One region of the Thalassospira marina genome, then DNA from elsewhere that is predicted to be linked to it. Evidence: predicted binding sites of a transcription regulator. Region 1 holds the regulator's gene; the other holds the start of a gene.
What was found. Region 1 encodes LexA, which represses DNA repair genes until DNA is damaged. Its sites were predicted from a motif close to ATGTTCTANTTTGGTTC; they were not measured.
Positions count from the first base shown of each region.

Region 1 (15,844 bases):
TCTGTCGCATCTGGGCGTCTGGAATTTCTTCAAGGGCCTGGCCGGCGGATGACTGCACATATCAGGGGGTTGGTTTTGCTGCGAAAAATGCGAACTGCTGCGATGATGGTCGCCCTTGCGGGCGCCACGGCCCCGGCTTTTATGCCGGTTGATGCCCAGGCTCAGAACTATCCTACCATCCAGCAGATCCGCGTGGAAGGGAACAACCGTATCGAGACCGGTACGGTGGATGCATACCTTAAAGTACGCGCAGGCGACTCTTATGATCCGCAAAAGATCAACGACTCGCTTAAGGCTTTGTTTGCGACCGATCTGTTCGCGGACGTTTCCATCTCCTATGATGATGGCACGATGGTTGTGAAGGTGGTTGAAAACCCCATCATCAACCGTATTGCCTTTGAAGGTAATAACCACCTTAAAGACGACGCCCTGACAACCGAGGTGCAGCTTAAACCCCGCGTGGTTTATACACGCACGAAGGTCCAGGCTGACGTTCAGCGTATTCTTGACCTGTATCGTCGTTCCGGCCGTTTTGCCGCCACGGTGAACCCCAAAGTCATTCAGCGCGACCAGAACCGTGTTGACCTTGTTTTTGAAATCAAGGAAGGCGAAGCGACCGGCGTACGCCGCATCAACTTTGTCGGTAACAAGGCGTTTGATGACGGTGAATTGCAGGGTGTGATCCGCACCACCACCAGTGCCTGGTGGAAAATCCTGACGTCGGATGACAATTACGATCCTGACCGCGTGACCTTTGACCGCGAATTGCTGCGCCGTTTCTATCTGGCGGCTGGCTATGCGGATTTCCAGGTGCTGTCATCGGTGGCCGAACTGACGCCGGACCGTTCTGACTTCTTTATTACCTATACGGTCAATGAAGGCGAACGTTACAAATTCGGTGATATCAAGATCAATTCCGAAATTGAAAAGCTGGATGTCAGTGAACTGACACCGCTGATCAAGGTGGAAAACGGCGACTGGTACAATTCCGAAGTTGTCGATGACATGATCAAGTCACTGACGGATTATGTTGGTGACCGGGGTTATGCCTTTGTCGATATCAAACCGGAAATCAAACGCGACCGTGAAAACAACACGATCAATGTGACCTTTAACATCACCAAAGGTCCGAAGGTTTACGTTGAACGCATTGATATTGTTGGTAACGTCCGTACGCTTGATGAGGTTATCCGTCGCGAATTCCGTTTCGTTGAAGGCGACGCATTTAGCAGCTCGAAACTGAACCGTTCGCGCCAGCGTATTGAAAACCTCAACTTCTTCAAAAATGTCGATGTCAAAACCCTTCCGGGCAGCGAACCTGACAAATCGGTTGTTGAAGTTGATGTTGACGAAAAATCGACCGGCGAATTTTCGATCGGTGCCGGTTACGGTACTGACCAGGGTCCTTTTGGTCAGGCCGGTATTCGCGAACGTAACCTTCTTGGTCGCGGCCAGGATTTGCGCCTTGGCTTTACCGTTGGTGGCCGTAGCCGTCAGGTCGATCTGTCATTCACCGAACCGTATTTCATGGGTCGTGATGTCAGTGCCGGCTTTGATATCTTCCGCCGCGAAGACGATAACCAGGACGAAAGCTCGTATGATGAAGAACAGACCGGTTTTGGTCTGCGTGCCGGTTATAACTTTACCGAGCATCTGAGCCAGCAGGTTCGTTACGGTTTCGAGCTTGATAAATATTCTGATGTTGATTCCGATGCATCGCGTCTTCTGCGTGAAGAAGATCCGGAATTCAGTGAGTCAACCATCGGTCAGACACTGACCTACGATCAGCGTGACAGCTCGGTCTCGCCGAAAGAAGGGTATTTCGCCCAGGTTTCGAATGATCTTGCTGGTCTTGGTGGTTCGGAACGTTATCTGAAATCACGTGTGTCGGCTGGTTACTACTTCCCGCTTGATCGCCAGAAAGAATGGGTGCTGAGCACCAAGGGTTCTTCGGGCTATATCTTCGGGATTGGCAAAGATACGCGCATTTCGCAGCGCTTCCTGCTGGGTGGTTCAAGTTTGCGTGGTTTTGCGGCCGGGGGGGTCGGACCACGTGACATCGCAAGCGGTGACGCCGTCGGTGGTAAATTCTACTATGCCGGCACCGTTCAGATGGACTTCCCGCTGGGACTGCCGTCCGAGTTTGCGCTTAAAGGCCGTATCTTCTCGGACTTCGGTTCGGCATCTGGGGTAGATGGCGATCAACCGGGCGAAATGTTTGATACCGGTTCGCTTCGCGGGTCTGTTGGTATTGGGGTAGGCTGGGAATCACCGTTTGGCCCGATTGGTGTTGACCTTTCGCAGGCTGTTCTCAAAGAAGATTATGACAAAGAGGAAGTGTTCCGTCTGAACTTCGGAACCAGATTCTGATGTATATGATGAAAACCGCCCAACGATTTCTAGTAATTGCCTTGATGGTGATGGGTTTTGGCATGCAGGCACATGCGCAGGGAACCGACGCCAAACAGGAAACAACCGCGATTGTCATGATCGTCGACTTTGAAGGCATCATGCGTGAAGCCTCTGCCATGCAGGATATGCGCAAGCAGGTGGAAAAACGTCGTGACTCCTATCAGTCTGAAATCGAAAAACGCCAGCAGGCTCTTCGTGACGAAGACCAGAAGCTTGCCCAGCAACGCACGTTGTTAAGTGCGGATGTTCTGCAGCAGAAACGTGCGGAATTTCAGAAAAAAGTGGCCGAGTTCCAGAAATTCGCCCAGGGCCGTAACAAGGTTCTTGACGAAGCAGTGAACGAAGCGCGGATCAAGTTTCAGAAGAAGCTGATCGAAATTATTGCTGACGTTGCCGAAGAGCGTAGAGCAACCCTGGTTTTGCATAAAAGCCAGGTGATCCTTCATGCCAATGCGATGGATGCAACCAAAGAGATTTTTGATAAAATCAATGCGGCCATTCCCTCGCTGACTGTTGAATTCAAGGAAGCTTCCTGATGGCAGATCCGCGTTTTTTTAGACGCAAAGGGCCATTCGATGCTGCGGAAATCGCCAAGATTTCTGGTGCAACGCTTGTACAGACGACCGGCGCAAGCCGGTCTTTTGTCGATGTGGCGCCTTTGCAGGTGGCAGACGAAACCTGCCTGAGTTTTTTTGACAATCGCAAATATATCGATGCCTTTGTCGCGAGCAAGGCTGGTGCCTGCTTTGCGCGCCCGGAATTTGCCGATCGCGCGCCCGAAGGCATGATTGTTTTCACAAGCGACGATCCTTACCGCGCCTATGCAAAGGCGGCGACGGTGTTTTACCCGGCCGAGGGTGCAAACGGTGAAATTTCGGACGGCGCCCACATTCACCCCAGCGCGCGCCTTGGCAACAATGTTCAGGTTGATCCTGGTGCGGTGATTGAAGAAAACGCCGAAATTGGTGATGGTACGCGCATTGCAGCAAATGCGGTTATTGGCCGCGGTGTTGTCATCGGTGCGGGTTGTTATATCGGCCCGGGTGCGGCTTTGACGCATACGCTGGTTGGCAACTTGTGCATTATCCATTCCGGTGCGCGTATTGGCCAGGATGGTTTTGGTTTTGCCATGGGCCCGCAGGGCCATTTAAAGGTTCCGCAGCTTGGCCGTGTTGTGATTGGCAATGACGTCGAGATCGGTGCGAACGCCACGATTGACCGTGGTGCCGGGCCTGACACCGTCATTGGCAATGGTTGCCGTATCGACAATCTGGTGCAAATCGGCCATAACGTTGAAATGGGTATGGGCTGCGTAATTGTCGCGCAGGTTGGCATTTCCGGGTCGACCAAGCTTGGGCATTTTGTTGTCGCAGGCGGGCAGGCAGGCATTACCGGCCATCTGACATTGGGCGACGGTGCCAAAATTGCCGCGCAGGCTGGTGTCATGAAAGATATGAAACCAGGCGATGTTGTTGGTGGCAGCCCGGCTGTTCCCATGATGGAATATCACAAGCAGACAGTTGCGCTTTCGCGACTGATACGAAAAAAGAAATAAGGGCACTGTTTATGACCGAACTGGCAAGTGTTGATATCCAGCGTATTCTGGAGATGATTCCGCATCGTTATCCGTTCCTGCTGATCGATAAGGTCGTTGATATTGCAGCAAATGAATCTGCTGTCGGTATCAAGAATGTAACGATGAACGAACCGCAGTTTACCGGTCACTTCCCGCAGCAGCCGATTATGCCGGGCGTGCTTATTATTGAATCGATGGCACAGACAGCTGCCATCCTGGTGGTTCATACCCTGGGTGCCGATTCAGAAGGCAAGCTGGTTTATTTCATGAGCATCGATAGTGCACGTTTCCGCAAGCCGGTTGTGCCGGGCGATGTGATGCATATCCATGTTCGCAAGAAACAGAGCCGTGGTCCGGTCTGGAAATTCGAAAGTGAAGTTCGTGTTGACGGCGTGGTTGTTGCCGAAGCAACGATTGCTGCGATGATCCGGGATAATTGATAATGGCAAACGTGCATCCGACAGCAATTGTCGAAGACGGTGCGCAGCTCGGTCAGGATGTCGAAATCGGCCCCTATAGCATGGTGGGCGCTTCGGTAGTTCTGGGGGACCGGGTGAAACTGCACTCGCATGTGGTTGTCGCGGGTAACACGACAATCGGCGAAGATGGTGTGGTTTTTCCCTTTGCCTCGATCGGTCATGCGCCGCAGGACCTGAAATTCAAGGGTGAAGCATCCCGCCTTGTCGTAGGTAAACGGGTCAAGATTCGCGAAGGCGTGACGATGAACCCGGGTACCGAAGGCGGCGGCATGCTGACTTCCGTGGGTGACGATTGCCTTGTCATGGCGGGTGCCCATGTTGGCCATGACTGCATGGTGGGCAACCACTGTATTCTGGTCAATAACGCAACGCTTGCCGGGCACGTTCATGTGGACGATTTCGCCATTGTTGGTGGTTTGTCGGCTGTTCACCAGTTTGTGCGTATCGGCCGCCACGCCATGATTGGTGGCATGACCGGTGTTGAAAGCGACGTTATCCCTTATGGGTCGGTTATTGGTAACCGTGCCTATCTGTCGGGCCTTAACATCGTTGGTCTGAAGCGTCGCGGGTTTGATCGTGAAACGATCCATTCTCTGCGCAAGGCATATCGTCTGGTCTTTGCCCATGAGGGGACACTTGCCGAACGTGTTGAAGAAGTCGCCAAAGACTTTGCCGATGTCGGCCCTGTCATGGAAATTATCAACTTTTTGAAAGCAGAGAGCACACGCTCCGTCTGTACCCCGAAATATGACAGCTCCGCAGGGTAAAATTGGCCTGATAGCTGGTGGTGGTGATCTTCCCGCCCGCCTTGTCGACGCAGCCAAAGCGTCGGGGCGGGCGGTGTTCGTTATTGCGCTTGACGGTCATTGCGACACCCCTGAAACCATTGGCGCGCCCTATGAAACCATTCGTATTGGCGCAGCGGGTAAAATCCTGTCGCGTCTGAAGGCCGAAGGGTGTGTTGATGTTGTGCTGGCGGGTAAGGTCAAACGGCCGTCATTTGCTTCTATCCGCCCTGATTTACGGGCTGCCAAGCTGCTGGCTAAAATTGGCCTGAAGTCACTTGGCGATGACGGGCTTTTACGCATTATCGGCCAGGAACTTGAACGGGACGGTTTCCGCCTTGTCGGTGCCCACGAAATTATGGCTGATCTGGTCGCGCCGGAAGGGACGCTGGGTGCGGTAGAACCCAGTGACCAGGCATTAAGTGATGCCCGGCGCGGTCAGGAAATTGCCAGGGTTTTGGGCAGTGTTGATGTCGGGCAGGGATGCATTGTGCAGCAGGGGCTGGTCCTTGCTGTCGAGGCGATTGAAGGGACGGATGAAATGATCCGTCGTTCAGCAGGTTACGCCCGGCCTGGTGTGGGTGGTGTTTTGGTGAAAACCAGTAAACCTCAGCAGGATCGCCGTCTTGATTTGCCTGCGATTGGCGTAACAACTGTCGAGCAGGCACATGCAGCAGGGTTATCAGGCATTGCTGTTCAGGCAGGCGGTACCATGATCATTGACCGTAAAAATGTTATCGCAAAAGCCGATGAGCTTGGGATTTTCCTGATTGGTCTGCCTGATCGTGGCGGTGCTGACCATGACTGATGATTTGCATAGTCCTTCTGGTGATTTTGCCGTTGCGACATCATCGATCACTTCAGGATCGGCTGCGTCTCGACCCCTGAAAATCATGCTGGTTGCTGGCGAGGCTTCGGGCGACCAGTTGGGCGGGCGGTTGATGGCGGCTCTCAAGCGGCAACACGCTAATATTACGTTTATTGGTGTTGGTGGCCCGCGCATGATTGGCGAGGGGATGCAAAGCCTGTTTTCGATGAATGAAATGTCGGTTATGGGCCTGGCTGAAATTATCCCCCATATCCCGCGGCTGTTGCGCCGTATTCGTGAAACTGCAGATCTGGCCCTGGCAGAGCGCCCGGATGTTGTGGTGACGATAGACGCACCTGATTTCAGTTTTCGTGTTGGCAAGAAACTGGCCACTGCGGGGATTCCGCTGGTGCATTATGTTGCGCCTTCTGTTTGGGCCTGGCGGCCGGGCAGGGCGCGCAAAATTGCAAAATTCCTGGATCATTTGCTGGCTTTGCTGCCCTTTGAGCCGCCTTACTTTGAGCGCGAGGGCCTTGCAACCACATTTATTGGTCATTCGGCTGTCGAAGAACGGCATGGCGGCGATGCCGGGCGGTTTCGGGCTCAGCATGGGCTGACAGCAGATCAAAAAGTGATCGCTATTCTGCCGGGCAGCCGCCATTCCGAAGTTTCGCGGCTGTTGCCGGTTTTTCGCGATGTTGTGGTGCGACTGGCAAATGATGACCCCGATGCCTGTTTTGTCATGCCAACGGTTAGCAAGGTAGAAGATACAGTGCGCCAGGTTACGTCAGAATGGCCTGTAAAGACCGTTGTTGTCGCAACGGATCAGGAACGGCGCGATGCTTTTAGTTGCGCTCATGCGGCTTTGGCAGCGTCTGGCACCGTATCGCTGGAGCTTGGCATTGTCGGTGTTCCGCATGTCATTGGCTATCGCGTTAGTGCCACGAGTGCCTGGCTGGCGCGGAAGTTGTTGAAGGTTGATACTGTTACCATCATCAATCTGGTCCTGGGGCGGAAACTGGTGCCGGAATATCTGCAGGAAGACTGCACGGCAGATAAGCTTTATCACGCGATGAAAAAGCTGAATGATTTGGGCGAACGGCGCGATGAACAGCTTGCCGGGTTTGATGAGGCAACGACGCTTTTGGGGTTTGGGCAGACGCCGCCAAGCGATAAGGCAGCAAGCGTTGTTTTAGAGATCGCGCAACAGGGCAAACAGCAGCGACCAAAATAACGTTAGGCCTGCTGGTAAAAGTTTTGCAACTTGCCGGTTCTCAAGCCCGTGGATTTGCATTAGTTTTCCCCCATTCCAAGGTTCAAACCGGAGACTGGTTTAATGCGTTATTTGCATACGATGGTTCGCGTCAAAGACGTTGATGCCTCCCTTAACTTTTATTGCAACTTGCTGGGCATGGACGAAACCCGCCGTCACGAAAGTGAAAAAGGCCGTTTCACCCTGATCTATCTTGCACCGCCCCATGATGTGCCCAGTGCCAAAGCAAACAAAATGCCGGAACTGGAACTGACCTATAACTGGGATCCGGAAGAATATACCGGTGGTCGCAATTTTGGCCATCTGGCCTATGAAGTCGAAGACATTTATGCCCTGTGCCAGAAGCTGATGTATGCAGGTGTGACCATCAATCGTCCGCCCCGTGACGGGCATATGGCGTTTGTTCGTTCGCCCGATGGTATTTCCATCGAACTGCTTCAGCAGGGCGAATCACTGGCACCGGCAGAGCCCTGGGCCAGCATGGAAAATACCGGTAGCTGGTAATCAGCATTTCGCTGAATAGGCAGAATACCCAATCATACAGACAAAGCTCCCGTCATCAGGCGGGGGCTTTTTTGTTGCCCCGAAGGTGGGCGATAAAAAAACTCCCTGCCGTGGGGCAGGGAGCTTGAGATCTGCGATCAGCTATGGAAGCTGAGCAGGAAGGGATGCAAACCGTGATTAACGGGCATCGACTTCCTTGAATTCGCGTTCGACATCGCCGGTGAACAGCTGACGCGGACGGCCGATTTTCTGTGAAGGATCTTCGATCATTTCCTTCCACTGGGCAATCCAGCCAACCGTACGGGCGACTGCGAACAGAACGGTGAACATGCTTTCCGGAATGCCCATCGCCTTGAAAATGATGCCCGAATAGAAATCGACGTTCGGGTACAGTTTCTTTTCGACGAAGTAATCGTCTTCGCGAGCGATGCGTTCAAGTTCCTGTGCAACGTCAAGAAGCGGATCCTGAACATTGAGTTCCTTAAGAACTTCATGGCAGGTCGCCTGCATAACTTTGGCGCGCGGGTCATAGTTTTTGTAAACCCGGTGACCAAAGCCCATCAGACGGAACGGATCGTTCTTGTCTTTGGCTTTGTTCACGAACTCGGGAATGTTTTTCACATCACCGATCTGGTTGAGCATCTTCAGAACGGCTTCGTTCGCACCGCCATGTGCCGGACCCCAAAGCGAGGCAATACCAGCAGCAATACAGGCAAACGGGTTCGCACCCGAAGAACCGGCCAGACGAACGGTCGAGGTCGAAGCATTCTGTTCATGGTCAGCATGGAGGATCAGGATACGATCCATTGCTTTTGCCAGAACCGGGTTAACTTCGTATTTCTCACACGGAACACCAAACATCATAGACAGGAAGTTTTCTGCATATGAAAGGTTGTTGTTCGGGTACTGGAACGGCTGGCCGATGGAGTATTTGTACGCCATAGCAGCGATCGTCGGCATTTTCGCGATCAGGCGATAAGCCGAAATCAGGCGCTGGTTCGGGTCGCTGATGTCGGTACTGTCATGATAGAAAGCAGACATCGCACCAACAGAACCGCACATGATTGCCATCGGGTGGGCGTCACGACGGAAGCCGTTATAGAAGTTGCGCATCTGTTCATGCACCATGGTGTGCATGGTGATGTCGCCACGGAATTTGTCACGTTCTGCGGTGTTCGGCAGGTTGCCGTACAGCAGCAGGTAGCAAACTTCAAGGAAGTCAGCTTTTTCAGCCAGATCGTCGATCGCATAGCCACGGTGACGCAGGATACCCTTGTCGCCATCGATATAGGTGATCGTCGATTCACAGCTACCAGTCGAGGTAAAGCCGGGGTCATAGGTGAAGTAACCGGTATCAGCATAAAGTTTGCGGATATCGATGACCGACGGTCCAATATTTCCCTCAAGAACCGGAAGCTCGTACGACTTGCCGTTGGAGTTGTCGGTTAGCGTCACGGTATGGGAAGTCTTGGAATTTTGAGCCATGACTTTTTTCCTTCCCTGTTAACGAACATGGTTTTCGATTGTGTGCAGCATAATGCCGCAGCGCACAAAGCGCAAACAGACTAAAGTTTCCCGATGTTTTTTATTGCTGTTATGCCGCCTCGAATTTTTTGAGACGGTTCAGCGTTTCGGGTTTGCCGAGCACATGCATAACTTCAAAAATGCCCGGTGAAGAATTGGAGCCTGTTAAAGCAGCGCGCAAAGGCTGGGCGACTTTGCCCAGTTTCAGGTCCTTGCTTTCTGCTAACTGCTTGACAACAGCCTCAATGGCTTCTTCCTGCCATGTATCAAGACCAGCCAGTTCATTTGCCAGAGCAGCAAACAATCCGGCGGGAGCTCCGTCGATCAATGCCTGTGCCTTGTCATTGAAAGACAGTACGCCGTTTGTGACATAGAAAGTGGCTGATTGAGCCAACTCGGTAAGGATCTTGGCTCTTTCTTTAAGCCCTGACATGCCCTTGATCAAGGTTTCTTTCTGCACTGCATCTAAATTGCTAAGCCCAATTTCAGCTGCAATGGCAGGTGCAATCAGCTCTGCCAGTCGAGCATCATCAGCCTGACGTATATAAATTCCGTTCAGATTGGTGAGTTTCGCGAAGTCAAAACGTGATGCACCCTTGCCGACATCGGCAATGTCAAACCATTCAATTGCCTGGTCGGTAGAAATGACTTCGTCATCGCCGTGCCCCCAGCCCAGACGCAACAGATAGTTATTGATTGCTTCTGGCAGGAAACCCATTTCGTCACGGTAGGCTTCAACCCCAAGTGCCCCATGGCGCTTGGAAAGTTTGGCCCCGTCCGGTCCGTGAATCAGCGGAATATGCGCAAAGGTGGGGACATCCCAGCCCATCGCGTCATAAAGCGCTTTCTGGCGAAATGCGTTGGTCAAGTGATCATCACCGCGAATAACGTGGGTAATGCCCATGTCGTGGTCGTCGACCACAACAGACAGCATGTAGGTTGGAGTGCCATCGGCACGCAGGATGATATAGTCGTCGAGCTGGTCGTTCGCCACCCGTACTTCACCCTGAACCTGGTCATTAATAACAGAATCACCCTCAAGTGGGGCCTTCAGGCGTACGACAGGTTTAACACCTTCAGGGGCTTCACTCGCATCGCGATCGCGCCAGCGGCCGTCATACTTCATCGGGCGGCCTTCTGCGCGGGCTTTTTCGCGCATTTCGGTCAGTTCTTCGGGCGAGCAATAGCAAAAATATGCTTTGCCGGCTTCAACCAGGCTATGGGCAACTTCAGCATGGCGGTCGCGGCGGGCGAACTGCATGACGGGTTCTTCGTCAGCGTTCAGGCCCAGCCAGTTCAAACCGGCAAAAATCGCATCAACAGCTTCGGGGGTCGAACGCTCCCGGTCGGTATCTTCAATACGCAGCAGAAATTTGCCGCCGGTATGTTTGGCATAAAGCCAGTTATAAAGGGCGGTACGTGCACCACCAATATGCAGGAACCCGGTCGGAGACGGGGCAAAACGGGTAACAACCGTCATTCGCTTTATCCATTTTTTCTGGATGTTGTCGCTTGTCGTTAAGACATTTGGCGTGCACGCTATATCATATTCGTAATGCTGTTGCACCACAGCGGATGATAGATAAAAGCCCGAGGCGCGCTATACCATTAAACATTCGTCGAATAAGATGGCAGCAAATTACTTTTTTTCAAGGTCTTAACGTTGTTTTTGAGCATGTTGCAACAGCGTTGGCCGATGACCGTGAAAAGTGGATTTTGTCATTTGCCATGTTCCTTGGGTTGGGTCAGGCGGTTTATTTTTCGCTCCTGGCGCAACCTTCGGACTATTTGTTGTTTTTTGCCCTGCTGCTGGCGGCAGCCGGGTTATGGCTGAGTCGTCATCATGTTATCGCGTTTTTCTGTTGCCTGATGTTCGCTGCCGCCATTCTGGGCGGTGTGGTTGTGCAGGCGCATCTTTACCGGCTACAGGGCCCAGTCCTGCTCAAACCGGTTTATGTCGAAGATTTGCAGGGCAAAATTCTTTCGGCTGAGCCACGGGATGGTCGCACCCGTTTGATTATGGAACCTGCCCATATTGATGGGCTGGATGATGAACAGGTGCCCGACAGGGTCAGGATATCTGTCCTGGGGGATGTTGTGGCACGTCCTGGTGATGGTTTTGCCGGTAAGGCAAAGCTGTTTCCCTTAAGTGTGCCGGAAACGCCAGGCGACCCGGATTTCGCCCGGAACCTCTATTTCGATGGCATTGGTGCCACGGGTTTCGCCCTTGGACAGAGTTTTCAGATCATCCCGGCCCATGATGCGACGTTGGGTGAGTATTTGTCTGGTCTGGTTGAAAATACACGATTGACGATTATGACGCAGATTAATGCCGGGCTGGAGCCGGTAAAGGCCGGTTTGACCAATGCCATCCTGGTCGGCGAGCGCGGCGGCGTGCCGCCGGATCTGGCAGAGGATTTGCGAAAATCAGGGCTGGCCCATTTGCTGGCAATATCCGGGCTGCATATGGGGCTGTTATGTGGCGTGGTGTTTTTTGTGGTCCGGTTTGGTTTGGCCTTGGTCCCATCCATTGCCTTACGGCACCCCATTAAAAAATGGGCAGCCGTTGCGGGCTTTGTCATTGGGGCATTGTATCTGCTGTTGTCAGGGGCGACGGTACCAACCCAGCGTGCCTTTGTGATGACTGCGATTGTTCTGTTTGCCGTTCTTATGGACCGGCGCGCCATTTCGCTTCGCCTGGTCGCGATTGCCGCCATTACGGTGATGGTGTTGCGGCCTGATGCCATTTTAGGGGCCAGCTTTCAGCTTTCTTTTGCTGCGGTCACCGTGCTGGTGGCGTTTTATCAGGGGCGTGGGGCGCTTTTAATCGCCGGGCAGCGTGATTTGCCGCTGTGGCAGCGGGCAGGGCGCTATCTTTTTGTTTTGCTGGTCACCGGGGTCATGGTGACGGCGGTAACAGCCCCTATTATCGGGTTTCATTTTGGGCGGATTTCGTTTTTGGGTGTGATTTCAAACCTGGTTGCGATTCCCCTGATGGCATTCTGGATTATGCCGTGTGTTGTCGCAGTGCTGGTTTTGCTGCCTTTTGGCCTGCAGGCTGCGGCCCTTGCCGTGCTTTCCCCCGGACTGGATATGTTGATTGGTTTGGCGCACTTTATAGCCGGGCAGGATTGGGGGCTTTGGCATATTGCGCAGCCATCGGCCTTGGCTGTTATTTGTGCTCTGCTGGCATTGTTATGGGTGCTGATCTGGCAGCGCCGCGTGCTATGGCCAATTGCAATTGTGCCAATGGGGGCCGCCGTCATTTTTGTCATTACGGCGAAAACGCCAGATCTGCTCATTGGCGGGGATCAAAAAGATTGGGCATTGGTAAGGGATGACAATGACGGGCTGACATTTAACAGCCGTGCCAGCAGCTTTCACCGCGATATCTGGAATGCACGTTTTGGCACAGGTTTTGATGCCAAAATCAGTGCCGATCAGCGTTGTGAATTTGAAAGGTGCTGGCTTAAAAAGAATGGAAAAGTAATTGTAATTTCAGAAAAAATTTCTGATCCATTTTATCTTTGTCGTCATGCCGACGTGATTGTGACCCTGAAACAGGATTTCCCGAAACATGTGCGCAAATCATGCACCCGATCACCGCTTGTGATTGATGATGATGTTTTGTGGTGGCAGGGTGGTGTTGCCGTTTATCTGGAAAACGGGCAGGCACCAGCGCATTATGAAACGGTACGGCAGACCAGCGGTAATTGGCCCTGGATTGTGATTGGCGGTCGCTGATCTGCCCGAAAGGTGTGGTTAATACTGGCGCAACAGGCCAATAAGCCGGCCCTGGATTTGAACACGTTCAGGCGGCAGGGCGCGGGTTTCGTAACGGGCATTGGCCGGTTCCAGCAACACCTGGCCCAGACCCCGCTTGATACGTTTCAGGGTTGCTTCGCTGTCATCGACAAGGGCAACAACAATGGTGCCGTCATTGGCATGTTCGCAACGCTGGATCAAAACCGTATCGCCATCAAGAATACCGGCTTCGATCATTGAATCGCCCGAAACCTCAAGCGCGTAATGTTCACCCGTGCCCAGAAGGGCCGCAGGCACCTGTACATGGGTGCTTTGGTCACGCAGGGCTTCAATTGGTGTACCTGCTGCAATCCGGCCATAAAGGGGCAGGGAAACGCTTTCCTGAATTTCGGAAAAGGCCGATGGCACCATGGCCGGACGATGGGTTGTTTTCCGCGCCGATGAAATGGGCGTGACCCGTGCGCTGCTGGGCGTTGCCGGTGCTTCATCCTCGTTATTGTCGGGAAGACGCAACACTTCAAGGGCGCGGGCCCGGTGCGCAAGGCGGCGAATGAAGCCGCGTTCTTCAAGGCCGGTAATCAGGCGATGGATGCCCGATTTGGATTTAAGGTTCAACGCTTCCTTCATTTCGTCGAATGAAGGTGAAATACCGTGATCGCGAAGGTGATTGTCGATATAGACCAGCAATTCATATTGCTTGCGCGTCAGCATGGCATTTTCCCAAACCCAAATAAGAACAAATCGAATACATTAATGTTCTACTTTGGTTCTGATCGTCGGTCAAGCGTCTTGCAAGGGGGAAGGACACCAAAAACGTGTCTGTTTTGCACCGAACACTGATCAGGCATGCGCATTGTTGGAATGCCGACAGGAATTTGATCAGCGCATTTCATGATGAATAAACGGCGTTTTGGGGCCAGGAAAATTGCCCGCAATTGTGTTAATCGGCAACGAAAGTGCCTGATTTTCCGCCTTCTTTATAAACGACGCGGATATCCGTAAGCTGCATGGTCTTATCAACGGCCTTGCACATGTCAAAAACTGTCAGCGCCGTAACCGATACTGCCGTCAGGGCTTCCATCTCTACCCCGGTTTTGCCCGATGTTTTGCAGGTAGCGGTGATTTCAACGGCTGGTTCGTTTTCAGCCAGCGTCAGCGTGACCGATACCGAGTCAAGAGGCAGGGGATGGCAAAGGGGAATCAGGTCCGAGGTGCGCTTTGCGCCCATAATGCCCGCCAGTTGCGAAATGGCCAGAACGTCACCTTTTTTATGACCATGGTTTGCAATCAGTTCTGCCGTGGCGGGTTGCATCATCACACGGCCTTTGGCCGTTGCGGTGCGCGTCGTTACGGCTTTGGCTGATACATCAACCATCACGGCGTTACCGCCTTCGTCAAAATGGGTCAGTTTGCTGGTCATTATCGCATCCGGTTTCGGCAGATCAGGGTAGATCAGATCAGGTCAAGAATCGTGGGGTCAGATCGCACAATCCGTCAGGCGGGTTTAGCCAACAGGGTGCGTGTTGCTGCCTCAACGTCATCCTGGCGCATCAGGCTTTCACCAATCAGGAAGCATTTTGCACCAACCTTGCCCATGCGTTCGAGATCGGCCGGGGTGAAAATGCCGCTTTCCGCGACCAGCAAACGATCATCGTCAACCATTGCTGCAAGCTGTTCGGTCGTTGTCAGTGAAACTTCCAAAGTCTTTAGATTTCGGTTGTTTATGCCGATCAGCTTTGATTTCAGTTTAAGCGCGCGCTCAAGTTCCGGTGCGTTATGCACCTCGACCAGAACATCCATACCCAGCTCATGGGCGAGGGATTCCAGCTCTGCTGCCTGACTGTCTTCAAGGGCGGCCATGATCAGTAAGATGCAGTCCGCACCAAGCGCGCGGGCTTCGGTCACCTGATAGGGGTCAATCATGAAATCCTTGCGCAATACTGGCAGGTCAACCGCGGCACGCGCCGCCACCAGATAGGAATCGTCACCCTGAAAATAGGGAATATCGGTAAGAACCGAAAGGCAGCTTGCCCCACCAGCCTGGTAGGCCTGTGCCAGTGCAGGCGGGTTGAAATCAGCCCGGATCAGTCCCTTTGATGGCGATGCCTTTTTGATTTCGGCAATCAGCCCATAGCGGCCAGCGGCAATTGATTTTTCAAGTGACGCGATAAAACCACGCGGAGCAGACTGCGCTGCCGCCGCAGCAGAAAGCTCTGCCAGCGATTTACGGGCTTTGCAGGCGCTGACATGATCGCGTTTGTCGTTGCAGATTTTTTCAAGAACGTCGCTCATGCCGCGTTTCCTTCATTCGAGATTACCACCAACTGTTCGAGTGTTTTGGCAGCACTACCATTGTCAATCGCGGTTTCGCACCGGCCAATACCATCGGCAATATCTTTGGCAACCCCGGTTACCACAAGGGCGGCGGCAGCATTAAGCAGAACAATATCGCGATAGGCGCTTTTTTTGCCAGCCAGCAATTCCTGGATCGCCGTGGCGTTGGTGTGCGCATCGCCGCCTTTCAGTTCATCAATCGTGGACAGGGCGATACCGTAATCCTGCGGATTGATTTCAAAGGTGGTGACGGAACCATCCTTGACCTCAGCGACGAAGGTCGGGCCGGTAACGGAAATTTCGTCAAGGCCGCTATCGCCATGCACAACCCATGCATGCTGGGACCCAAGCCGGTTAAGCACATGGGCAATCGGTTCGACCCAG
Region 1 is NZ_CP024199.1:2,209,574-2,225,417, reverse strand. Features, by position in the region: gene rseP (RIP metalloprotease RseP) at 1-52, shown strand, start outside; gene bamA (outer membrane protein assembly factor BamA) at 76-2,370, shown strand; gene CSC3H3_RS10175 (OmpH/Skp family outer membrane protein) at 2,370-2,948, shown strand; gene lpxD (UDP-3-O-(3-hydroxymyristoyl)glucosamine N-acyltransferase) at 2,948-3,967, shown strand; gene fabZ (3-hydroxyacyl-ACP dehydratase FabZ) at 3,979-4,428, shown strand; gene lpxA (acyl-ACP--UDP-N-acetylglucosamine O-acyltransferase) at 4,431-5,234, shown strand; gene CSC3H3_RS10155 (LpxI family protein) at 5,215-6,060, shown strand; gene lpxB (lipid-A-disaccharide synthase) at 6,053-7,294, shown strand; gene CSC3H3_RS10145 (VOC family protein) at 7,397-7,837, shown strand; gene CSC3H3_RS10140 (citrate synthase) at 8,015-9,322, opposite strand; gene gltX (glutamate--tRNA ligase) at 9,432-10,841, opposite strand; gene CSC3H3_RS10130 (ComEC/Rec2 family competence protein) at 11,090-13,105, shown strand; gene lexA (transcriptional repressor LexA) at 13,124-13,837, opposite strand; gene moaC (cyclic pyranopterin monophosphate synthase MoaC) at 14,067-14,546, opposite strand; gene trpC (indole-3-glycerol phosphate synthase TrpC) at 14,621-15,418, opposite strand; gene trpD (anthranilate phosphoribosyltransferase) at 15,415-15,844, opposite strand, start outside.

Region 2 (15,844 bases), 460 kb from region 1:
TGGCCCTCTAACACAAAATGCAGGCACATGTTCCCGGATCAAACGCCAAAACAAATGATGATTTCCCCGTTACCCGCATCCTGGCCCCATTACTGGCAGCATGGTGCAGGCTGCGATATGGTAACAGGCATGCCCCGCATAACCGGAGAAAAAAATTGGATTATCGTGACGTCGATATCGTTAAACACCAGCGCGGCTGGGATGGTTATTTCAAGCTCGATGTTTATGAGCTGCGCCACAAACGGTTTGATGGCAGCCAAAGCACAGTAATCCGCCGCGAAGTGCTGGAACGTGGCCATGCCGTTGCCGTCTTACCCTATGACCCGGTACGTGATGAAGTCGTACTGATCGAACAATTTCGCCCCGCCACACTCAGTGTTCATCGCAACAGCAGCGATATGCCCGCCTGGCTGATCGAAATTGTGGCTGGCATCGTGGAACCTGGTGAAACCCTTGAAGATGTCGCACGGCGCGAAACCATGGAAGAATCCGGTTGTGCCCTAATTGGCCCGCTTGAGGTAATAACCCCGCGCTATTACGCATCGCCGGGCTGCACCAGTGAAACGGTGCAAATTTTTTATGGCCGGGTTGATGCCTCAAAGGCTGGCGGCCTGCATGGCCTGGATGAAGAAGGCGAAGATATTCGCGTTTTTACCAAAACGTCGGATGAATGTTTTGCCATGTTGCAATCGGGTGAATTTTGCAACGCCCCTGCCATCATGGCGATCCAGTGGTTGATGCTGCACCGCGACCGCCTGCGCCAGGAAGCCAGGGAAAACATCAAATAACACATTTTATGTGTTGATATTTTATTTGACACAAAATTTACGTTATAATTTTAAAACTGACTTGACTTTTGTGTATAAAAGGACCAATCAACAGGCATGCATTTTGTAAACTGACAATTCTGGAGTCTGCCATGGACATTCGCAATGGCACCATCGAGGCAATTGGTCGCACCCCGCTTATTCGCCTGAAAAAGGTATCGGAACTGACGGGCTGCACCATTCTGGGCAAGGCCGAATACACCAATCCCGGCGGATCAGTGAAGGACCGCGCCGCCCTTGCCATTATTCGTGACGCCGAAAAACGCGGCCTGTTGCAGCCCGGCGGCGTTATTGTCGAAGGCACGGCTGGCAATACCGGCATCGGCCTGGCAACGGTTGGCAATGCGCTGGGCTATCGCACCGTTATCGTCATTCCCGAAACCCAAAGCCAGGAAAAGAAGGATCTTTTGCGCCTTCTTGGTGCCGATCTTCGCGAAGTCCCGGCTGTGCCTTATCGTGACCAGAACAATTATGTTCACGTATCGCGCCGCCTGGCCGAAGAACTGGCAAAAACCGAACCGAATGGTGCCATCTGGGCCAACCAGTTTGACAATGTCGCCAACCGCCAGGGCCATTTTGAAACCACCGGCCCGGAAATATGGGAACAAACCGGTGGCAAAGTCGATGGCTTCATCGCCGCTGTTGGCACAGGCGGCACCCTTGCCGGTACGGCAATGGCGCTGCGTGAACGCAATAAAAACATCCAGATCGGTCTGGCCGACCCGATGGGTGCGGCCCTGTTCAGCCATTACAAACATGGCGAACTGAAATCCGAAGGAAGCTCGATCTCCGAGGGGATTGGCCAGGGCCGCATTACCGCCAATCTTGAAGGGCTGGATATTGATCACCCCTTCCAGATCAGCGACGAAGAAATGCTGCCCCTCGTCTTTGACCTTCTGAAAGAAGAAGGCCTGTGCATGGGCGGGTCTACCGGTGTCAATATTGCTGGTGCCGTAAAACTCGCCCGCGAACTGGGCCCGGGCCACACCATTGTCACCATCCTGTGTGATCTTGGCACCCGTTATCAAAGCAAGCTTTGGAACCCGACCTTCCTGAAGGAAAAGGGCCTGCCGACGCCTGACTGGCTGTAATCAGCCCGCAAAGCGATCAAATAACAAACGCCCCGCGCAGCTCCTGCCGGGGCGTTTTGCTTTATGGTGTTCGAAATAATCCAGGATGAACGATCAGCGATCAAACATCAGGCCAGGCACGTTTCCATGCGCCGGGCATAACGCCATAAATGCCCGGAAAGCAGCAGCGCAATCACCAGCAGCAGGGCGGCAAAACCGGCAACGGCAAACCAGCCCCCATGCGTCCAGAACCAGCCACCAATAGACCCCATCACGCTGGACCCCAGATAATAGGACAGCAGATAAAGCGACGATGCATGCCCTTTGGACTGGGTTGCCATCCGCCCGACCCAGCCACTGGCCACCGAATGGGCCATGAAAAAGCCGCTGGTCAAAACAATGATGCCGCCAATCACCGCATAAATTGACCCGGCCAGCGTCAGGGCCACACCGGCAAGGGCCACCAGAAGTCCAATCGCCATCACCGGCCCGCGCCCATGTTTGTCCGCCAGGCCACCTGCCAGCGATGATGCCGCAATCCCGAACAGATACACCGTAAAAATAAGGCTGATCGCCCCCTGCCCCAGGTTATAGGGTTCGGCCACCAGCCGGAACCCGGCATAGTTATAAACCGTAACAAAGCAGCCCATCGCCAGGGCACCTATCACAAACAGTAAGGGCAATGCCGGATGGCGCGAATGCCGCGCCCAGGCATCAATATGATAGGCAAACTGAAAGCCCGGTTTGGTGGTGAAATTACGCGAGGGCGGCAGCAAAATAAAAAAGCCAATGGCGGCAAGCAGATCAATGGCACCCAACACCCCCAATGCCACCTGCCAGGATGAAGATTCGGTCAAAAGGCCAACACCAACACGCCCGGTCATACCGCCAAAGGCCGTGCCCCCAACATAAAGCCCCATTGCCAGCCCCAGTCCGCGCGGATGGATTTCCTCGGCCAGATAGGCCATGGCAACGGCCGGGACACCACCCAGAACAAAACCTTCAAGTGCCCGCATCACAAGCAGGACATGCCAGTTGGGAATAAAGGCCTCGGCAATGTTTAAAACCGACGCCGCGCACATGGAAACAAACATCAGGCGACGGCGGCCAAAGGCCTCGGACGCGGCACCCGCCAGCAAAATTGAAAAGGCCAGAAACCCCGTTGTCAGCGACAATGCCAGCGAACTTTCCGTCGGACTGACGCCAAAATCATCGGAAAAGGCCGGCAATAAAGGCTGCACGCAATAAATAAGGGTAAAGGTCGCAAAACCCGCCAAAAACAGCGCCATCGCCACCCGGCGATAGGCCGGTGTGCCCGGCTCGACCCAGCGTTGCGGGCTGGTATTTTGTGTCGTCTGATCTGCGGCCTGCATATTCGGGCCATCATGGGTGCCGGGCATGGCAGCAACACTTTGCTGTTCACTTGCTACCCTGGCACTTTCGGGCTGTGCGGGTTCTGGGGGCAGGTCCTGGTCTGCCTTTGGGTCAGTCATCTCTCGTCCTTGAAAGGTTGCCGTGGGGGGCATTTTTAATTTGTCGAAATTGTTGCACCTTCCCCGTCATCCGTCCAATATATGTTAGTGGCATTCTTCATCTGTTTTAGAGATACCGAAATTGGAACTGCGACATATCCGCTATTTCCTGGCCGTGGCCGAGGAAGGAAATTTCACCCGTGCCGCTGCCCAGATTGGCATTGGCCAACCGCCGCTTAGCCAGCAGATCAAGGATCTGGAAACTGAAATTGGCGCAAAACTGTTTCACCGCCTGCCGCACGGCGCCGAATTAACCGATGCAGGCCATGCCTTTCGCGATATTGTCGGGCAGTTTCCCGGTTTGGCGTTACAGGCCGTGCATGCCGCCCAGCGTGCGGCACGTGGCGAAGTGGGCAATATCCATGTGGGTTTTACCGGGTCTGCCGCGTTTAACCCGGTGGTGCCTGCTGCCATTCGTGCCTTTCGCCGGGCCTGGCCCAAGGTGCGCCTGACCCTGACGGAAACAAATTCCACCCGGCTGCTTGCCAGCCTGATCGACGGGCATCTTGATGCTGCATTTTTGCGGCAAAATATCGTTGATCACCCCGATATTGACCTTCATGACCTGGGCCGCGAACCCATGGTTGCCGTTCTGCCCAGCAGCCACCCTGCCGCCAGCCGCGAAACCGTGCCGCTTTCCATGCTGGCCGATGACCCGTTTATCCTGACCCCGCGCGAAGTTGGCCCCACGCATTTTGATACCGTCATCAATGCCTGCCACATGGCAGGGTTCGAGGCCCAACTGGGTCAATCCGCCCCGCAATTTGGCTCCATGATCAATCTTGTGGCGGCTGAACTGGGTGTTTCGCTGGTGCCAACATCCATGCAGCAATTACAGGTGCGTGGTGTGGTCTATCGCCCGGTCGCAGGTGATGTGCCGGTGGCCTATCTTGCCCTTGCCTATCGCCGCGATGGCAGGTCGGCGGTCACCAACAATTTTATTACCGGAACAGTCAAACGACCCTAAATATCGCAATTGGCATCGTCTTCGCGCTACAGTCCCAACTGCCTTTCACGCAAAGCCTGCCTAGCTTGCCTGATTGCGAATATAGGCCAGCGCCTGCTGACACAAATCATCCGCATCAAACAACGCGCTATCAAGTACCAACTGGTCACTATGCCAAGCTTCATACTCGCGGTTTTGTACGGCCTGCCAGTCTGGCAGTTTCAGGTTCTCAACGCTCGAAATTCTGGTTTCAATGCGTTGGCGATGCAGGGCCGTGTCCGAACAAATCAGTTCAATTTCGCAAAACTGGCATTGCCCACGGCGCGCCACATCGCGCCAGGCATCGCGGGTGATTGTTAGGGGGTTAACGCTGTCGGCAATCACGGTATGGCCCAGACGTACATTATCCCCGGCCAGGCGGTATGCGGCCATATAACCTTCCGGGCCGATATCGGCATTTCCCGTGCCAAATTGCGCATATGCATCGCGCAGAGCCTGTTCGATGCTATCAATACGCAACCACATGGCTGGCAAGCTGCGGGCCAGTTTTTCAGCCAGTGTGCTTTTGCCACAACCGGGCAAACCACCCAAAATTATCAGCATATTCCGGCCCTCATCCGATTTTGTGAAACAACCGCTTTTTGCCAACCTTCCCGTAAATGGCACCTCACGCTGGCGTTATTGCGATTTTACCCTAAATTAGGTCCTAACAGAGCCCATTGGCGCGGCTGAAAAATGCCCTGCGCCCAACAGGATATATATTGTTATGACACGTTTCTCCATCCTTGACCTTTGCCCGGTAAATGCGGGCGAGCATCCATCCGATGCGCTGCGCAAAACCCTTGAACTGGCGCAACATGGCGAAAAACTGGGTTATCACCGCTATTGGCTGGCCGAACATCACAATATGCCCGGCATCGCCAGCGCCGCCACATCCGTTGTCATTGCCCATGTTGCAGGCGGAACCAAAACCATTCGTGTTGGTTCAGGCGGCATCATGCTGCCCAACCATGCCCCATTGGTCATTGCCGAACAGTTCGGCACCCTGGATGCCCTGCATCCGGGACGTATCGACCTTGGCATTGGTCGCGCCCCAGGCACGGACCAGCGCACGGCTGCCGCCCTGCGCCGCGATATGCACGGCACCGAAGAGCGCTTTATTCAGGATGTATTGCAGGTTCAGCAGTTCCTTGCCCCGCTGGAGGGTAATCCCGGCATTCGTGCCGTGCCGGGTTATGGTTCGCAGGTTCCGATGTGGCTTTTGGGCTCCAGCCTGTTTTCGGCCGACCTCGCCGCACGGCTGGGCCTGCCCTTTGCCTTCGCATCGCATTTTGCACCTGATTATCTAATGCAGGCGCTGGATCTTTACCGGTCGCGGTTTGAACCGTCCGATCAGCTTGATAAACCCTATGTCGCCGCGGCCATGGGCTTTTTTGCCGCGGATAGTGACGAGGAAGGCCAGTTCATTGCCACATCGATGCAACAGCAATTTCTGAATTTGCGCCGGGGCAATCCGGGCCAGCTGCCTGCACCGGTCGAAGATATGGACACCGTGTGGAATTCAATTGAAAAGGCCGGCGTCAACCATGCCATGCGCTATGCCGCCGTTGGCTCACGCGCGACGGTAAAGGCCAAAGTCCGCGAGTTTTTATATGAAACCCGCATCGACGAGCTGATCCTGACCGCCAATATTTTTGACCATCAGGCCCGTCTGAAATCCTTTAGCATTGGTGCCGACATTCGTGACGAACTGGCCGCCGAAAAATCCAAGGCCGATTGTGCCTGATATTTGCCCGCGTCCCGTGTAATGCGCCATTAAGTCGTACAAGCGCACCACCGCAAACCACGATCCACGATCCATCGCTCTATCTTAGCGCCGGGCAGTTTTCCTGCCCGGCGGTTTTATATGCACATGCCACAGGGCGGCCAGCCCATAACATCAACCCCAGGATGACGCGGTATGCCGCGCCCGCAAAGCACAAAAACGGGCTGATTTTCCAGGGCGAACCAATTTTGCCAAAAGGCGAACCACTTCCATATTGTGAAAAGGCGCTTGCATTAACTTGCACATATGCATGCCTTCGGACATGATGCCCCAGCGGTTAAAACAATTTTTCCTTTTACCGCAACGTCTTGCTTCCAAAGGTTCATGCGTTTCCGATGATCAAGTTTATTCTGGCGGCCCTGCCGATTGCCACCATCCTGTTTTTAATGATCAAGGCAAATTGGGGGGCGGCCCGTGCCGGGGCTGCTGCGTGGTTCATTACCGCCGCGATTGCATTTTTCGCCTTCGGCACCCCGGTTGACATGCTGATCGTCGCGCAGGCCAAGGGCGTGATGCTGGCCCTTTATATTCTTTATATCGTCTGGGCCGCGCTGATCCTTTATTTCGCCGCCGAGGAAGCCGGGGCGATCAAAACCATCGGTGCCGCCATTCGCAAGCTGACCGATGACCGCCCGTTGCAATTGCTGATTTTGGGGTATGTTTTTGCCACTTTCCTGCAGGGTGTTGCCGGGTTTGGCGTACCAATTGCGGTGATTGCGCCTTTGCTGCTGGGCATGGGATTTTCGCCGGTTCTGGCCGTTTCTGCCCCAATGATAGGGCATAGCTGGTCGGTGCTGTTTGGCAATATGGCCACTTCGTTTGAAGCCCTGATCGGTGTTACCGGCATCCCCGGAAGCGAACTTACGCATTATTCGGCCATTCTGCTGGGCCTTTCGGGTTTTACCTGCGGCGCGGCTGTTTTGTGGCTGGATGGCGGGTTTCGCACCATCCGCCGCCGCATCGTGCCGCTGGTGATTATTGCCGGGGTGATGGGCGTTGTGCAGTATCTGATGGCAAATTACGGTGTCTGGACGCTGGGCGGTTTAACTGCCGGGATTTCCGGCCTTGCCGTTTCCATTGTCGTCACCCGGTTCTGGAAACCTCACCCCGATGACATTGCCGAACCCAATGGTGATGACGCACAACACATGCCCCTGATCGAGGGTTTGACCCCTTATCTGGTTTTCATGGTGATTGTTGGTCTGGCAACCTTTGTTGCCCCGGTCGAACGGTTTTTATCGGGGATCGAGCTCACCCTTTCCTTCCCGGCCATGCAAACCAGTCAGGGCTGGGAAATTGCGGCACAAAAGGCCAAGGCGATTGCCATTTTCGGCCATCCCGGTGCGCTTTTGCTTTATACCGCCATTATCAGCTTTACCTTTTTCAAGCTGCGCGGGCGTTATGCCGATGGCATTGGCAAACGCATCATGCAGCGCACCCTTAAAAGCGGCCTTCCCACCAGCATTGGCATGGTCCCGGTAATCGGCCTGGCCCTGATGATGGATCATGCCGGCATGACCTATGCGCTGGCTGAAGGCGGCTCAAAGCTGTTTTCCGGCGCCTTTGCCATCGCCTATCCCGTGGTTGCCCCGGCCATTGGTGCCCTTGGCGCCTTTATGACCGGTAGTACCAACAATTCCAACGTGGTGTTTGGCATGTTCCAGCGCCACACTGCCGAACTTTCCGGCCTTTCCACCGCGCTGATCCTGGCGGCACAGGCCACAGGTGCATCGCTTGGCAGCATGCTGGCCCCATCGAAAATCATGGTGGGTTGCTCCACCGTCGGGCTTTCGGGCAAAGAAGGCCCAGTGCTTTCGGTAGTGCTGAAAACCGGGGTCATCCTAACCCTGTTATGTGGGGTCTGGGCGCTGGGCATATTGCTGATTTCGATGATGCTGGGGGGCCAGTAAGATGAAAAAGATCCTGTTTAACCCGGTCTTTCTGGTTCTGTCCTCGCTGATCCTGCCGGTTGCATCCTTTCTGGCGATGGGCCGCAACGATTTGCTGGCCGATATCCTGTTTGCGGTGTTTGTGCTGGTCATGGCCCTGATCGCACTTCGCAAATAGACCAAAAAACAATCCCGCGACCAAAAGCAGCCTCTCGCCCCTAATCAGCGACGGCTGGGAATGGTTGTGGATGGATGTCTGCGACAGTCGCTTTACCAGTAGGCGAACTTAAATTTCTATATTTGAAATATAACTACATATATAGAAATCAACTGCGATCAGCGCGTTACAGGATGCGCGCCGGACAAATCGGCCCGCCCCATGTAAATGGCGATAACATTTATGCCGGATCGTGATCGCGCCGCCCCATCGCGAAAACGGCGATTGCAATTGACCGGAACCACCACACGCATCACCACGATATTCAGGCAAAAATAAAGGCAGGGCCGTTTGCGGTGATGCCGCGCCTGCCCTGCCTTATTTAAAAGCCCGAATTTCACGCCGTTAATTACGGACGGAATGTTGCCAGCTTGATGCCAAAAGCAATGAATACGCTGCCGGTGACAGCCTTGAGGATACGCTGAAAACGGCCATTGCGAACGGCCCCCGTCAGACGGGAAAGCAGCAGGACCATTGCGGTAAACCAGACCGCATTGATCATGGCATGGACGCAAACCAGCGTGAAAGCCGCCGTAATGGAACCCTCGCCAACCGGGACAAATTGCGGAAACGCCGCCAGATAAAAGATCGATACCTTAGGATTCAACACATTGGTCAACAGGCCTTCGCCATAGGCTTTGGCAAGGGTGCGTTTGCGGCGTGCCGGGGATGTTTCGGCCATGCTTTGCACTCCACGCCAGGAATCGCGCAATGCCTTGATCCCGACCCAGCACAAATAGGCAGCCCCCAGCATTTTCACAACAAGAAATGCCTGTGCCGATTGCACCAGAATGACCGAAATACCCAGAATTGACAGCGTGCCATGCACGTAAAATGCAGTAATGAACCCGGCAATATTGGCAAAACCCGCCGCACGGCCCGATGTCGGCACCGTTTTAGCAACCAGCACCCCATTGGGGCCGGGCGACATCACCAAAAGCGACGTAACCAGCGTAAATGTCAGTATCTGCGACCATTCCAAAACCATAACCACACCCTATCGCAAGAAATTACCGGGTAATGGTGCTACAGCGCGTTAACAGCACTTTTCGCCCCGCTGGCAAGGTTCACAGCGATTACATGCGTGCCCAAAGCACAAGGCAGGCACATGCATAAAAGACCCGAACATAACGAAACCAGGGGCGCAGGCATGGAAACGGCTGATGGCAGTTACCCAGAATGAAGCCAGATTAGCCGAACATTTTTAAAACCGATACATGCTTGCACCTGAATACCCAGTAATCGTGATATCACCACGCCAAGCAGGCAGGTCGAGCCGGAATTAAAATCCTCTGATAGCCACTTAGCCACTTAGCCACTTAGCCACTTAGCCCCTTAGCCACCCAGCCAATTACCATGACGTGATCAGGCGACGCCCAGACGCTGGCCCTGATATTTGCGATCCAGAATCGGCTGCCACCAGCCTGAATGGTTCAGATACCACGCGACCGTATCGCGCAGGCCGGTTTCAAGGCTGTATTGCGCCTGCCAGCCCAGCCTGTTTTCAAGTTTGGTGGCATCAATGGCATAGCGCCGGTCATGGCCGGGGCGATCGGCGACAAATTCAATCAATTCATCATCGGGTGGCAGGGTGCGATGCGGGGAAAGGTCGCGCACGTGGTTTATGATTTGGTGGACAATATCAATATTACGCGCCTCGTTCCGCCCGCCAACATTATAGGTTTCGCCCACAGTGCCATGCTGCAAAACAAGGCGCAAGGCCGCGACATGGTCATTCACATGCAGCCAGTCGCGGATATTTTGCCCATCGCCATAAACCGGCAATTTGCGGCCTGCCATGGCATTTAAAATCATCAGCGGAATGAATTTTTCCGGAAACTGGTACGGCCCGTAATTGTTGGAACAGTTCGACACCACCACCGGCAAACCATAGGTATGGTGCCATGCGCGCACCAGATGGTCCGACGATGCCTTGCTGGCCGAATAGGGCGAATTAGGCTGATAGGCCGTACTTTCGGTAAACAGCCCTTCCGCACCAAGGGAGCCATAGACCTCGTCAGTCGAAACATGATGGAACCGGAAGGTTTTTTGCCGGTCTTCTGGCAGATTTCGCCAATAATGAAGGGCGGCATCAAGCAGGCGATAAGTGCCAACAATATTGGTTTGGATAAAATCACCCGGCCCGTCGATGGAACGGTCAACATGGCTTTCGGCGGCAAGATGCATGACGGCATCGGGTTGGTAATCATCAAGGATATGGCTGATTTTATCGCCATCGGCGATATCGGCCTGCATGAAACGATATCCCGGTGCCCCTTCGATAGAGGCCAGCGACCGCTGGTCTGCCGCATAGGTCAGCTTGTCGATATTAAGGACCTGCCAGCCACATTCACCCACCAGATACCGGCACAGGGCCGAGCCGATAAAACCGGCACCGCCAGTCACAATCACACGCATGAATATCCCCGTTCCATAAAAATACCGGACCATAAAACACAGGCGATGGGACCATCAAATCATGGCCCGCAAAAGGCGGGAAAAGGGTTTTACAATTGCAATGTTCTTATTTTGTTCTATATTGGCATTTAAACAATAAAACCCCTTTGCCATTGGACCCACGGGATGCGGAGGATGCGGACCATGCCCAGCCCCCTTGCCAACCCCAAATCGCCCAGAACCGCAAATGCAGCCACTGCGCAGGATGAAAGCCTGCTTCCTGCCCGTGCGCAAAAGGGCCGTGGGGCGGTATCCAATGCCAATGGCCGGTTTGAAAAATTTTCCCATCATGCCTGGGATGATGGCTGGCTGGTGCAACCGGAAAACAACAATGCCCAAAATGCCACCAATGCCAGAAATCCCGATAATGATGGCGGTGGTGATGATTATGGCTTCGATGCCCCGCGCCTGAAAACAACATTGGGCATTGATGGCGCACGCAGCGTAATAACCCGCAATCAAAGCCCCGATGTGCCATTTGACCGGTCTATCAACCCCTATCGTGGCTGTGAACACGGCTGTATTTACTGTTTTGCCCGGCCCACACATGCCTATCTGGGGCTGTCACCGGGGCTGGATTTTGAAACAAAGCTGTTCTGGAAGCCCGATGCCCCTGCCCTTTTGCGCAAACAACTGGCGGCCAAGGCTTATATGCCCGCCCCCATTGTGATCGGCACAGCAACCGATCCTTACCAGCCGGTGGAACGCGACAAAAAACTGACCCGCAAACTGATCGAGGTTCTGGCCGATTGCCGGCATCCCTTTTCGATCATTACCAAGTCAGCACTGGTCTGCCGTGACATTGACCTGATTGCCCCGATGGCCCGGCAAAACCGGGCGTCGGTTGCGGTATCGGTAACATCCCTTGATCACCGGCTATCGAACCTTTTGGAACCGCGTGCCAGTGCACCACATCGCAGGCTTGATGCCATTCGCAAACTGGCCGATGCCGGCATTCCGGTGACCGCATTATGTGCGCCCGTAATTCCCGGTTTGAATGACAGCGAAATTGAAAATCTGGTCGCAGCCTGCAAACAGGCCGGAGCGCAATCGGTCGGGCATATTGTGTTGCGCCTGCCACTGGAAATCGCCGATCTGTTTGATGAATGGCTGCAAAACCATTACCCGGACCGGCGCGACAAAGTAATGTCGCTGGTGCGGCAAATGCGCGATGGCAAGATTTACGATGCCAGCTTTGGCAACCGCATGCGCGGAACCGGCCCCATTGCCGATCTGATCGCCAAACGGTTTGACCTTGCCCGGCGTAAACACAATTTAACAGGCCGCACCATCAACCTTGATAGCAGCGGTTTCATGCGGCCGGGCGTGGATGGGCAACTGTCCCTGTTTTAAACCATGAGGTAATGGATGGTACCAGACGAATGGCCGCGACTGCCCCGTTCCAGCGCGCAAAACCCCAACTGTATGACAGAAACGCAAAAGACTGCGCCGTACACTGTTTTCGCAGTGATGTCCGGACTAATCAGATAGCCGGATTCTCAGAACCGTATGCCAGATACTGGCCGGGTGTTGTGCCGAACGTTTTTTTGAATGCAGTGATAAAGGCACTGATATTTTCATAACCCAAATCAAGCGCGACGGTGGTAACCGCCCTGCCCGATGCCAGCATTTCAAGGGCCGCAAGCAGGCGGGCACGTTGCCGCCAGTCCCGGAAGGTAAAGCCGGTTTCAGCCACAAACCGGCGGCTGAGCGTACGCGGTGCGATACCGGCCCAATTGGCCCATTCCGCCATGCCGCGATGATCGGCCAGATCAGCGGCAAGCTGCCGGGCAATACGTTGCAGGCGTGCATCCTGCGGGGCGGGTAAATTCAGGCCAACGGGCTGCGCTGTTGCGATTTCATCAAGAATAACCTGCGCCAGGCGATGCTGTGCCGGTGTTTCCGGCCCGTTTTGCCAGTGCGATGCCCGCTGAATTGCAGCATCCAGCAACGCATTGCCCTGCAGCGTTAGCGGGCTTTGCGGCAGGTTGGCACACAGGACCGGCGGGACATAGATGCTCCATCCCTGAAACGGACCGTTGGATTGCAGGGCATGGTCATGATGGGGTGGCACCCAGGCCGCATGAATGGCCGGAACCACCCAGATACCGGCATCCGTTTCGATCCGGGCTGATCCCTTTAACGGGCCAATCAACTGCCCGAAAGCATGGGAATGCAGGGCTGTTTCGCGAGCAAGCGGGCTGCGCCGCAACACCACCCGGATCGACGCAGCATCACCGGAAGCATTTAGAAACGAGGGATCAATCAGGTAATCCGGCATGATGGCCTTAAAACGTTATTTATTGGCACTAATGCGTGAGAAGCGCCAAACTTATAACGCTATTTTCACCTTAACGGCAAATGCATTGGGCCTTTGCCTGCAAGGAGAAAGCAAAATGAACCAGCGAGACGCAGAAAACATTCTTCACGACCTGTTTGCCAGCCTGACAAACCCGGCCATTCCCACCGAAAATCTCGCATCGTTTTTCACCCGCGATTACATCCAGATTGTTGATGGTGAAACACTGGATTTGGACGGGTTCCTGCAACATGCCGCAACCCTGCGAAATGCCCTGATCCGTGCCGAGGTCAGTTTTGAGAAAATCATCGCGCAGGATGATACCATTGCCGACATTCACATTGTGCGCGCCGAAAAGAAAAACGGGGACCATATCCGCGTAAAGGTGATTGCATTTTACACCCTTCGCGATGGCCGCATTTCCCGGATCGAGGAACTGACACATCTGCTGGATGGCAAAGATGAAGACCGCGACCTTGGATCACGGATTGACGTGCCGGAATAAGCCCCATTCGGTGCAGGCACGGCCCAAGCAACACCAGGGCGATACCGCAGGGTTACGCAGCGGAATTTTCAGGCACAAGTGCACCTGCCTGCAAAGCAAGCAGCCAGCGGCCGGTTTGGATCGCTACCGATCATAAGCGCAACTTTCTGAAATCATTTCCCGTTCGCAAGGACTATATCGGGTGTAACACCCCATATGGCCGCGTGCGGGAAATGGCCGTTTTAACGCCGATGTTGGCACGATGCAGAAAACAGCAATTTTGTACTCGACAGTCGCAACAAGGGCGCTCCACGATGGGGGCCAATGCAACCAATAAACCGGCACGCCCCACCTGCTGCCGGATCAAAGGGAGTTTTCAATGACCGAATTGTTGTTTCGCCAGGATGCCTATCAACAAAGCTGTGTGGCGACCGTAACTGACCATGTCGAGAATGGTGTTATTCTTGATCAGACGGTTTTTTATGCCACCAGCGGCGGGCAGACCGGTGATAGCGGTACATTAACACTGGAAGATGGAACGGAATTACCCGTTGCCATTACGGTGAAAGACCGCGAATCGGGCAAGCCGGTTCACATCATTGCCGAGGGCCACGACCTGCCGGCAATTGGCAGCAAGGTGAATGCCGCGCTGGATTGGGATACACGTTATCGCCACATGCGATTTCATACCTGCCTGCATGTTTTATGTTCGATCGTGGATGGCGGCGTTACCGGCGGCAATATTGCCAGCCACAAGGCGCGGCTTGATTTTGACATGGAAGGCAGCCCCGACAAGGACGAGCTGACCGAACAGTTAAATGAACGTCTGGCGCGCAATGCCAAGGTTTATGACGGGGTGATCACGGTTGATGAATTAAAGGCAAACCCCGAGCTGGTGCGCACCATGTCGGTGCAACCACCAATGGATGGCGGCATGGTTCGCACCGTGACGATTGAAGGCATTGATTACCAGCCCTGCGGTGGGACCCATGTGCGCAATACATCGGAAATTGGCCGGGTGCGCGTTTCAAAAATAGAAAAGAAAGGCCGCCAGAACCGTAGAATCAATATTGTTTTTGACGAACAGGCATAAAGTTTTCAGAATTACCCGTGAAAACCGCCCGGCGATGACAACCCGGGATTTATGAAGCGAAACGGAAATTAACCCTGCACGCAACGCGGACCAAAACAGGTTCACAATGGCGCAGCAAATTGTTGAAAGATGGAAATCTTCCTGCAATTTTGCCGCGCCTGCATTGAGGCGGACTGGACGTGATTTTCTTTCGTGGTAATAGATCCCGGCCCATGCCGGGCACAGCCGTTTTTAAAAACAATGATCTTCGGAAACGACCGGGGACATGCAATACCCACCATTGCAAACCGGAGCTTGACAATGACCGAACCCAAATCCGACGCGCTGGTTTCCACCCAGTGGCTGGCGGAGCATCTGGATGCCCCTGACGTCAGGGTAATTGACGCCAGCTGGTATATGCCGGGCAGCGACAAGGACGCGCGCGCCCTGTTTAATCAAAAGCATATTCCCGGGGCCGTATTTTTCGATATTGACGATATTGCCGCTGATGACAGCGCGCCTTTGCCCCACATGATGCCCGATGCCATTAAATTTTCGGCAAAGGTCCGCAAGCTGGGCCTGGGTGATGGTGTACGCATTGTGGTTTATGCCCAGACGGGTGTGGCATCGGCCGCCTGCCGGGCATGGTGGATGCTGCGCCATTTCGGGCACAATGATGTAGTTGTGCTCGATGGCGGCCTGCCGAAATGGGAAGCCGAAGGCAACCCGGTTACCGACGCGCCAACACCGCCGCGCGAACGCCATTTTACCGCACGCGCCAACAGCTTTTTGCTGCGCGAATATGACCAGGTTCTGGCAAATATCGATACCGGGCGCGAACAACTGGTCGATGCCCGTTCGGCAGAACGTTATGCCGGTACAGGCAAGGAAATCTGGGGTGCGGCCGGTCGTATTCCCGGTGCCTATAACGTCCCGTTTGAAAAACTGTTAAACAGCGACGGCACCTTTAAGGAAGGCGATGAAATTCGCGGTATTTTCCATGATGCCGGTGTCAATCTCGATAAACCGATGGTCGCAAGCTGCGGTTCGGGTGTAACGGCCTGTGTGCTGGCAATGGGTGCCTATATTGCCGGTAAAAAACATGCTGCCGTTTATGACGGGTCCTGGGCGGAATGGGCATCACGCCCCGATAGCCCGCGTGCATCTGGCGAACGATAAAGGACGCCCGCATGAAAACACGGCCCCGCCCCGGCGCTGCTGCCTTC
Region 2 is NZ_CP024199.1:1,745,687-1,761,530, reverse strand. Features, by position in the region: gene CSC3H3_RS08040 (NUDIX domain-containing protein) at 156-788, shown strand; gene CSC3H3_RS08035 (cysteine synthase A) at 920-1,918, shown strand; gene CSC3H3_RS08030 (MFS transporter) at 2,026-3,390, opposite strand; gene CSC3H3_RS08025 (LysR family transcriptional regulator) at 3,512-4,396, shown strand; gene CSC3H3_RS08020 (P-loop nucleotide/nucleoside kinase family protein) at 4,457-4,978, opposite strand; gene CSC3H3_RS08015 (LLM class flavin-dependent oxidoreductase) at 5,142-6,161, shown strand; gene CSC3H3_RS08005 (L-lactate permease) at 6,536-8,110, shown strand; gene CSC3H3_RS24400 (hypothetical protein) at 8,112-8,267, shown strand; gene CSC3H3_RS07995 (LysE family translocator) at 8,656-9,294, opposite strand; gene rfbB (dTDP-glucose 4,6-dehydratase) at 9,672-10,724, opposite strand; gene CSC3H3_RS07985 (PA0069 family radical SAM protein) at 10,908-12,116, shown strand; gene CSC3H3_RS25095 (helix-turn-helix domain-containing protein) at 12,247-13,044, opposite strand; gene CSC3H3_RS07975 (nuclear transport factor 2 family protein) at 13,160-13,567, shown strand; gene CSC3H3_RS07970 (alanyl-tRNA editing protein) at 13,926-14,639, shown strand; gene CSC3H3_RS07965 (sulfurtransferase) at 14,940-15,797, shown strand.
Region 2: the regulator LexA is predicted to act here: its motif matches at 10,825-10,841, upstream of CSC3H3_RS07985 (PA0069 family radical SAM protein).